3 regions of the Pseudoalteromonas sp. XMcav1-K genome follow, and region 2 is predicted to be linked to each of the others. Evidence: predicted binding sites of a transcription regulator. Region 2 holds the regulator's gene; each other region holds the start of a gene.
The links. The regulator sigma-54, encoded in region 2, starts transcription at its own class of promoters, with help from an activator protein. The targets are predictions, from matches to a motif close to GTTGGCACGNNNNTNGNNT.

Region 1 (3,279 bases), on a different contig from region 2:
TGGTGAAGTTATAAGGCATTGGGCAGTTCAAGGTCATGGCATAGCATTTAAATCGTTGATCGACATAAGAGAAGATCTCTCTAATAACAAGCTTGTATTGCTATTAGATGAATACGTACGAGGGTTTAACCACAGCGATACTGAAGTAGTGGGTGTACAAGCCATTTATGCAAGCAGACAATATTTACCAATGCAGGTAAAAGTATTTTTAACTTATTTTGAACAGTGGTTGAAGCGTAAATCATATTAGGGTCTGTTGATCTTTGCTGTTCTATTTTTGTTCTCTTTGAGCGTGCTTTTATCGCGGCGCTCGATGTGTGGCCTAGTAATCTAAGCAAATATCGAGCAACAATGAGAAAAGTGCGCTCAAAAGAACCGTTCGGCAGCGCTTGATTGGCTTTTCTACTGTGTTATCGGCTGGCTTACATAGAATAACTATGCCACGCAGCCTCTGCCTTGGATAAAACCCAATCAAACTGCTGCAAAAACGAACTTGAAAGGTCAACAGACCCTAATATATGAAATATCAGAGAGTTATTTTTTAGGTGTTATGGCTTGATGACGTGGTGTAGTTTAAATTTTAAAATAAAAAAGCGACTATCTGGGGATAATGATAGTCGCTTAGGCCTACTCGTTGGGGTTTAAATCAGATTAATAAACTCTGTGGTTGCAAAGCTATTAGCAGTTTTGTTCTTCGCTGCCGATCTCTTCTTTCGCTTTTTCACACAGGTCTTCGGCTTTGTTTTGCGCGTCAGTGATGGCTTCGTCAATACGTTCGCCTGCATCCTCTGCTGGGCCTTCAGAACAACCCGTTAGTGTAAATACGGCACCAAGTGCAATTACTTTTGTCATTGTCATTAATGTTTTCATGATATTTTTCCTTATAAAATTAATTGAGTATTAGCGGTTTTTGGCCCGCTTAAGCCCTGGGTGCCCTTATTCTGGGTAAAATCAGCGACAGTACCAACAGTGCGACAAATACAAAGAATAAAATTTTCGCGATACTCGCTGCGGCGCCTGCAATGCCACCAAATCCTAAAAGTGCGGCAACAATTGCTAAAACAATAAATGTAAGTGACCAACCAAGCATACATCCTCCTTAATTATCGGTTTCGGTTAACTATTAAGCGGTTACTTCTTGCAATGCTTTCATCTCGTCATGACACGCTTGCATGCTGTTTTGAATCAGTTTTAACGTACTGAAGTAAGGCGCTGGCAATGGCTCTTCAAGCGCAGCTTCAATTTTATCAAGCACGCGGTCTTCAACTTCTTCAAGTTGGGCAATGTAAGTATGCTCTTTATCAGTACTTACTACCGACAACACCTTGGTATATGTTTCGCGCATTGATACAACTAAGTCGCTGTCCGTTTCGACTTCACCTTCATCAAGCACTACTAATGGTTGCAATTCAGCCGCGGCACGCTCTTTCTCAGAAATCATGCGGTCGAAGATGATTTCAAGACTTTGGCTAGAGACTTTTGTTTTGGCTTTTTTATAAAATTCGATACCGCCATTTAAAACTTTAACAAGCTCTTTTACCGGGGTTAAGTTGTAATTCGAGTTTGACATAAATGCTCCTTTTCAATTTTCTTAACGGTTCAAACTATTAATGCATGGCATGTGCCAAAATTTAAGATATTAAAAATCAATGGCTTAGATTGTTTTGTTGAAAAGTGCCTGCGACACATTTACAGGCACTATGAAGTTTTTACTTATCTTGACTCTGTATATCTTGCAAAGAGTGACCACCCTTTGCGTTGAAGTCCAAAGTACGGATTGGGAACGGAATAAGAATGTCGTTTTGCTCAAGTGTTTTATGAATAGTGGCAACCGCTTTGTGGCGCATTTCCATAAAGCCAATCTCGCCTGGGTAGTCTATCCAAAACCATACAAGCAGGTTTACTGAGCTGTCAGCAAACTCGCTGGCATACACTGCAGTTTCAGATTGTTTAATTACGCCATCAAGATCATTAATAGCATCGGTAAGCACGTCTCGTGCTTTATCAACATCGTCTGCGTACGAAATCCCCACAGGTACTTCTATACGACGTTTACGCAGTCGCGAGTAATTTAATAGCTCGTTTTTAAACAGTATTTTGTTGGGCACTATGGCCATTTGACCATAAAAGTTCTCTATTAGAGTATTGCGCAGGTTAATACGCTCTACGGTGCCAAAGGTATCGCCCGCTTCTATAATGTCGCCAACGCGAAATGGTTTACGAATACCCATTACAATGCCTGCAATTAGGTTTTCGGTCATATCTTGAAAAGCAAAGCCAATAGCAAGGCCAATAATACCCGCACCCGCAAGTAATGATGCCACCGCTTTTGACAGCCCCATAATGTCGAGCGCGAAAAAGAAACCAATAACAATAATCACCATGCGACAAATGCCTGTAATAAGGCCGGCAATTTGTGATGACTCAAAAATGCGGTTAAGTAACTTCTTTATCCAACCCGATATCCATTTAGATAAAACTAAAAACACAATGAAGATAACAAGCGCAATTACCATGTTGGGCAAATTCTTTATGGTTATTTCAAGCCAATGAGTGAGCTTTTCATTTATAAGAGACCAAAACTTCTCCAATGTAATCGACATAACAGCTCCTTTAATAATGTAATGACGTTACCTTGGGGTACGCAGTTTATATGCCAGCGTAGCTAAATTGCGTAAGGCTAAGGTGTTGTGAGGCGTTTGTAATAATGGGGCGGTGTATTTGTGTAAAAGGTACATGGATATTTTTCACACTGGTTATGTAAATACTACATTGGTAAATTTCTGTTTTTATATAAGTTGTTGATATTTAATGTTAAAAATTCTGGTATGTGAAATGCATTAAGTAAATCGAACTCAGCAAAAAGGAAATTTATTATGAATCGTACATTTAATACACTTGCACTAGTTACTGTTTTATCTACAACTGCTCTTTCAGTAAACGCGAAAGACAACCAGTGGGAAAAAGAAGCAAGCGACGCTTGGATTGATGGTAAAGCTGAAGCAACTTTACTTTTCAATACACAGCTAAATTCGTTTGATATTAACACCGATGTAGATAAAGGCGTGGTAACGCTAACGGGTAAAGTAAATCACGATGTTGATAAAAAGCTGGCACAAGAGTTAGTGATTGGTATCGACGGCGTTAAAGAGGTTGAAAACCGTTTAACAGTGATACCAGATAGCAAAAACAAGTCAGAAAAAGACGACAGTCAAATTGAGTCTGACTTTGTAGACGCAAAAATTGCAACGGTAATCAAAACACGCTTATTGTTCGATA
Region 2 (3,279 bases):
GTAAAACAACGACGTTTTACATGATTGTTGGTTTAGTACCGAGCGACAATGGCGTTATTCGTATTGACGATAATGACATTACATTGCAACCAATGCATAGTCGCGCCCGTTTAGGTATTGGTTATTTACCGCAAGAATCGTCGATTTTTAGAAAGCTTACTGTGTATCAAAACATCATGGCGATTCTAGAGACACGCAAAGAACTTAATCGTGTGCAACGTGAAGAAGCGCTCGATGATTTATTAGAAGAATTTAACATTGGCCATATCCGAGATTCACAGGGTATGGCATTGTCGGGCGGTGAACGTCGTCGTGTGGAAATTGCGCGCGCATTAGCCGCAAACCCCAAATTTATCCTGTTAGATGAACCTTTTGCTGGTGTTGATCCTATTTCAGTGATAGATATAAAGAAAATAATTGAGCATTTGAAAAATCGCGGCATTGGCGTGTTAATAACAGACCACAACGTGCGTGAAACCTTAGATGTATGTGAAAAAGCCTACATTGTTTCTCACGGCGAATTAATCGCATCTGGCACAGCTGAAGACGTTTTAAACAACCAAAAAGTACGCGATGTATACCTAGGTGAACAATTCAGACTATAGTAATAGTTATAGGCCTTAAATTTGGAATTGAATTGTTAACTAGCGGCTTGAAATCGAAAGAAGGATTAGAATAACTACATGAAGCAATCTTTACAGCTTCGCCTTGGGCAGCAACTAACAATGACTCCACAATTGCAACAGGCTATTCGCTTGTTGCAGCTGAGTACGTTAGATTTGCAGCAAGAAATTCAAGAAGCGCTTGATGCCAATCCTTTACTTGAAGAAGACATTGACTACAGTGACGATAAACAAAACAACGAAAACACTGAGTCAAACAAAGACGAATCAATAAATAGCGATGATGTTGAAGCAGCGCCAAGCCAAAGTGAAATAGAATCAAGCGACGCACTTAGCAACGAGAATATTTCTGACGATTTAGCTATGGATGTGTCGTGGGATGATTATATCAGCGCCGCACCTGTTTCTGTCAGTAACGCCCCAGCTCCTGACAACGATACTGTGTATCAAGGCTCAACCAGCGAATCATTGCAAGATTACTTAATGTGGCAATTACGCTTAACGCCGTTCAGCGACACCGACGAGATGATCGCAACCACCATTGTTGAGGCGGTAGACGATTCAGGTTATTTAACACAAAGTAGCGAAGAAATTTTAGAAGCGGTACAGCAATCTGACGACCAAGAACAAATTGAACTAGACGAAGTTGAAGCTGTACTTAAACGCGTTCAACTCTTTGACCCTGTTGGTATTGCTGCTCGTTCGTTACAAGAATGTTTATTGATCCAGCTCAATCAGTACGACAAAAATACCCCTTGGCTAAACGAAACAAAGAGCGTAATCTCAAACCATATGGAACTTTTAGGATTACGTGATTATCGTACAATAATGAAGAAGGCTAAACTCAAGGAGCCTGAGTTAAAAGAAGTCTTAACATTAATACATAGCCTTAATCCAAAACCAGCTGAAAGCATCATAAAAGAAGAACCTGAATATGTGGTTCCCGATGTTTCAGTAAAGAAAATTAAAGGACGCTGGCGCGTTGATTTAAACAACGATAGCATGCCAAAGATCCGCGTGAATGAACAATATGCTGCGCTTACTCGCTCGATGAAATCAAGCACTGACAGCCAGTTTATTCGCAACCATTTACAAGAAGCAAAATGGTTTATTAAAAGCTTAGAAAGTCGCAATGATACTTTATTAAAAGTAGCCAATTGCATTGTTGAACAACAACAGGCATTCTTTGAATATGGTGACGAAGCAATGAAACCTATGGTTTTAAACGACGTTGCCGAAATGGTCGAGATGCATGAGTCGACTATCTCGCGTGTAACAACGCAAAAATACATGCATACACCACGTGGCATTTATGAGCTTAAATACTTTTTTTCAAGCCACGTTAGCACGGAAAATGGGGGTGAGTGTTCATCTACCGCGATTCGAGCACTGATCAAAAAGCTAGTTGCGGCGGAAAATCCAGCTAAACCATTAAGTGATAGCAAGATTACCGACTTACTAGCAGAACAAGGAATTAAAGTGGCGCGACGCACTATCGCAAAATACCGTGAGTCGCTATCCATACCACCGTCTAATCAGCGCAAGAGCCTGATCTAGACCAAATAGAAGGAAAATGCTTATGCAATTAAACTTAACAGGTCGTCACGTAGAAATTACTGATTCTTTAAGAGACTATGTCACTAACAAATTTGCAAAACTAGAGAGGCATTTTGATCATATAAATAACGTGCACGTTATTCTAGATATTGAAAAACTATCACAAAAAGCAGAAGCTACTATGCATGTTAACGGTGGCGAATTGTTTGCCTCTACCGAGCATCAAGATATGTATGCAGCAATCGATGGCCTGGTCGACAAACTAGACCGCCAAGTAATTAAGCACAAAGAGAAACTTTCTCGCCACTAAAATGAAATTAACCGATATTATTGCTGAGGACTGCGCTAAAACCGCGGTCCTTTTTAATAGCAAAAAAAGACTGTTTGAATTTATTAGCGACCTTGCCCATCAGCAAGCCCCTGATATTACTTCTCAAGAGTTTCTTGAAGCCTTGCTGCAACGCGAAAAACTAGGTAGCACGGGTATTGGTAAAGGCCTCGCCATTCCTCATGGCCGCATTGATGGCCTACAAAATACCATTGGCTTTTTAATTGTAAATCAGTCACCTATTCCGTTTGATGCCATCGACGATAAAGACGTTGATATTTTTATCGTACTGCTCATACCAGAACAAAAGTGCCAGCAACATTTGCAGACTTTAGCCACCATCGCTGATAAACTAAAAGATAAGCAGTTTTGCCGTCAACTACGTCACGCTGAAAATAATCATCAGCTATATCAAATCATTAGTAGTGAGGCGAGTTAACTAAGGGAGATGTAAGTGCAACTTATTTTAGTCAGTGGTCGTTCTGGTTCAGGAAAAACAGTCGCACTCAGAGTATTGGAAGATCTCGGGTATTATGTTGTTGACAATATTCCTGTTAATTTATTGCCTTCGTTGATCCGCTCAGTTTCAGATAAATACGACAAAATTGCAGTGAGTGTTGATGCTCGTAATATGACTAAAGAGCCAGAGGAAATAGAAGAAGTACTCGACTATTTACCTGGTTTTGCAACACCAACCTTATTTTACCTTGATAGCGATGACAGCACGCTAATTAAGCGCTTTTCAGAGACGCGCCGCTTGCATCCGTTATC
Region 3 (3,279 bases), on a different contig from region 2:
TTTCTCTTTTTACTCTTTGATAATCTTGAATAAATGATATTGTTCTCGTAGCTCAGTTGGATAGAGCATTCGCCTCCTAAGCGAAGGGTCGCAGGTTCGACTCCTGCCGGGAACGCCATTAACGCCTATAAAGTTTTAACCCGTCTTTTTTGTTATTTGAACGTCATTAAACAGTCTTTTAAATCGAGCTATCTTTTATTGCTATGTAGCCGCGTGATTAACGTATTTCTTGAAGGTTACGTGTTTAACCCGAGTTATTTTGCGATAGAACAGGTTATTAAAACTAAATGCTAAGCTCTGGCTCTAGCCCTAGCCCTAGCCCTAGCCCCTTAGAAGCTTGCTAACGTAACCAAATCACCAATTTGTACGTTTGCCAGGAGTTTGTCGCCTATCACTTGGGCAATGGCGGTGTTTTGATTTATCTGAGTGACTCTCAACTGGTAATCAGTATTAACAATAAGCTGCTTTTGATTAAACCCTTTGCGCAGTGCTACTTGCAGCTTTTGTCCTTTCACTAGATTATTTTCAGCGCCAAGGCTAATGATCACGGTATCGTGATCCACGCTTAAAATACGTGCTTGCGCTGGAATACAGGCAAGATAGCTTGCTAAATCTTGGCCAAGCTTTAAGTTGATATCTGATATTGCTTGTCCATAAGGCATGGTCCAAAATTTTTCACTGTTCACATCGATACGGGCTGTTTTTTTGGTTTGCCAAGTGGCAAATGTATCGTAGTGTGTTTGTTTTAGCAGTTCGCCAGTTAAGCCATTGTATAGCGCCGTATTAATCGAGAAAAAACGTTCATAAGCTTTATTTTGCCAAAATGCTAACGATGAACTCTGTTGCTCACCAAGAGATAAGTCTTCTATTTGCGATATCCAGACAAACTGACTGTTATTTTGGTCGGCAATTTGTTGAATAAGGGCGCTTGAGTTGGCATCAAAATGCGCGGTGAACAGGTTTTTGGTATTAAGCTTACGGTTAATATCGGCTTTTGTGTTGAATAAATGGGTAAACTGATACAAATGCTTTGCGAGCTTTTCGCTGTATGCTTTTGGTAATTCAAAAATTTGACCATAAGTTGCATGGCTCGGAGTTTTAAAACCTGTTCTTGTTAGAGCCACATTCTTTTTAATCGATGAATTTTGGCAAGTCTCGCTATTATCTAAAATATCTAGTCTAAGTGTAATTGAGAGCGTGTTGTCTGATTGAATTTCATCAATTACTTCAATCTGATCGATTGCTCCATGAGAGTAAACTTGGGTACTTGGTGTTTGCCAAATGCCATTTACCACTTGCTGTAGACTAGTAACTTGCGCACCTGAAAAGAGTAAAGCTTGCTGAATAGCGTTTTCGGTTGCCATCATTCGAGCTTGCTCAACATTACCATTGCGTATTTTGGCTTGGCCGGTTGATTCATACCAAATTGCATGAGACGAAAAGCTCACAATAAAAAGAAGTAATACTAGATGTCGCATAGCGCAGCTCTCAATTTAAACCTTAGTCTGTATATTCAATTTCTGTACCAAACTATACAGTGGCGCGAAAATTGCTAAATCAAATGTAATATGCATTTGTATGGTGGCAACATGTTGAAATCAATTTTCAAAACGTCAACTCTGGTAACGAGCTTATATTTATTAGGTGGCTGTAGCCAACTGTTTGATAAACATATTGAATATGAATACCAAACACCAGATAACTACCCAGTGCTATATGCGGTAGGGTATGCACCGATCAGTTTGCAACCCGGTACAACAACCGAGCAAAAATCGATTATGGCAATGAAGGCATCAAAGCTTGAGGCTTATCGTGAACTTGCGGAACAAGTCTACGGACAAAAAGTTGACGCGCAAACGAGTGTTAAAGGCCTAATCGCTAGTAATGATACTTTGAAAGTACGTGTACAAGGTGTTGTACGTGGTGCGAAAGTAACAAAAAGCTACGCTGTGGGTGATACGTATGCAACAGAAGTAGAGCTAGATATGAAATTGGTACATGACTTATATATTGGTCAAACAAAACCAAGAAACGTAAAAAAAGTAACCTACTACTAGCAGGTTACTTTTTATTAGTAAATTCAGATTACGCTTTTAGCCCGCGAGCAATCGGGTTAGGTAGAGAGAAAGATTTGCCCGTTTTGTCGTATCCGGTATGACTTTTACCAAATAAGATATTCTTCAACTTTTGTGAAGCAATCTGGCTTTGATTTGCTGCTACTTGATTCACATCATTCTGCTTTTTGCAGTCAGCTAATACCTGATTAATTTGGTTGATTGTTGGCTGATATTCTGCTTTATCAATACCGTCTTGATCGATTAATTTGGCAATGTGTTGGTCACGTTGCTGAATGGACTGCAACGATGCAACTTTGCTTTCAACAACAGATATTAAAGATTCATGATCGCGCGCAACTATAGCTTCTAATTCCTGCTTTAGGATGTCAGCCATAGTATTCAACTCATCAAGTTGTTGCGCTAATATCTGTTCTAGATTCATAAACTATCGACCGAAAAGTTTAAATTCAAGCTTATTGATATTTTCAGCAAGCTTCTCTGCATCAATTTTGTATTCGCCGTTAGCGATCGCTTTTTTAAGCTCGTTTACTTTTTTCTCATCAATACCTGATGATTGCTCCGCTTTTTCATTTAGCTTTTTAAGCTGTTGAGCTTGCGGTGTAATGCTCACTGAATCGCTAGTTGCCTTTGCAGTAGCAGTATTCACTTGCACTTGTTTATTAGCAGTTTCAGACGCTTGCTGCTTAGAGCTTTCAAGCCTGACGTTTGCTTGGCTGTTTGAGCCTTGATTTATTTGATTAACCATGACAGTTCTCTCTACTAAGATTTCACATCTTATGTATCGGCATCTCGGGTACAACCTTTAATAAAAAATGCACTATTTTTATTAAATTTGTAACCTCTTATTTAACCTGAAATTTCTACTAGAGTACAGCGCTAAATTGTGACTTTTACCAGCTCAGTGTTTAAAACTCTTGCCTGAATTTTCTTTTTAGATTTTACATTGCGAATACTAATGTTGTCGCCTATGCGTCCATCTTCAAGCGCTTCACCTTGTGTTTTAATTGTCATGCCTTTAAAGCTTGCCAAAATAGTAATTTTATCGCCTTTACAAATAGTACAAATATAATTGTAGTTGATAGTTTGTCCCGCACGAACATTTCGTTTACTGCGGCTACCTATTAAGTTAGTACTCGATTTAAATTGATTCGAACGCGTTAAGTGTTTTGCAACTTGCTTGCTGGTTAAATGTTGTGCGGTA

Region 1: the regulator sigma-54 is predicted to act here: its motif matches at 1,611-1,629, upstream of ACHSBP_RS18750 (PA2169 family four-helix-bundle protein).
Region 3: the regulator sigma-54 is predicted to act here: its motif matches at 1,512-1,530, upstream of ACHSBP_RS01165 (flagellar assembly protein T N-terminal domain-containing protein).

What each region holds. Positions count from the first base shown of each region.
Region 1 covers NZ_JBIPJE010000050.1:407,489-410,767, forward strand. The annotation lists gene ACHSBP_RS18735 (LysR family transcriptional regulator) at 1-250, shown strand, start outside; gene ACHSBP_RS18740 (hypothetical protein) at 679-870, opposite strand; gene ACHSBP_RS18745 (DUF1328 domain-containing protein) at 920-1,090, opposite strand; gene ACHSBP_RS18750 (PA2169 family four-helix-bundle protein) at 1,124-1,570, opposite strand; gene ACHSBP_RS18755 (mechanosensitive ion channel family protein) at 1,710-2,603, opposite strand; gene ACHSBP_RS18760 (BON domain-containing protein) at 2,877-3,279, shown strand, end outside.
Region 2 covers NZ_JBIPJE010000037.1:8,604-11,882, forward strand. The annotation lists gene lptB (LPS export ABC transporter ATP-binding protein) at 1-605, shown strand, start outside; gene ACHSBP_RS07595 (RNA polymerase factor sigma-54) at 684-2,180, shown strand; gene hpf (ribosome hibernation promoting factor) at 2,203-2,490, shown strand; gene ptsN (PTS IIA-like nitrogen regulatory protein PtsN) at 2,492-2,947, shown strand; gene rapZ (RNase adapter RapZ) at 2,963-3,279, shown strand, end outside.
Region 3 covers NZ_JBIPJE010000019.1:4,275-7,553, reverse strand. The annotation lists tRNA gene ACHSBP_RS01170 (tRNA-Arg) at 42-118, shown strand; gene ACHSBP_RS01165 (flagellar assembly protein T N-terminal domain-containing protein) at 330-1,478, opposite strand; gene ACHSBP_RS01160 (LPP20 family lipoprotein) at 1,590-2,057, shown strand; gene flgN (flagellar protein FlgN) at 2,086-2,499, opposite strand; gene flgM (flagellar biosynthesis anti-sigma factor FlgM) at 2,503-2,823, opposite strand; gene flgA (flagellar basal body P-ring formation chaperone FlgA) at 2,955-3,279, opposite strand, start outside.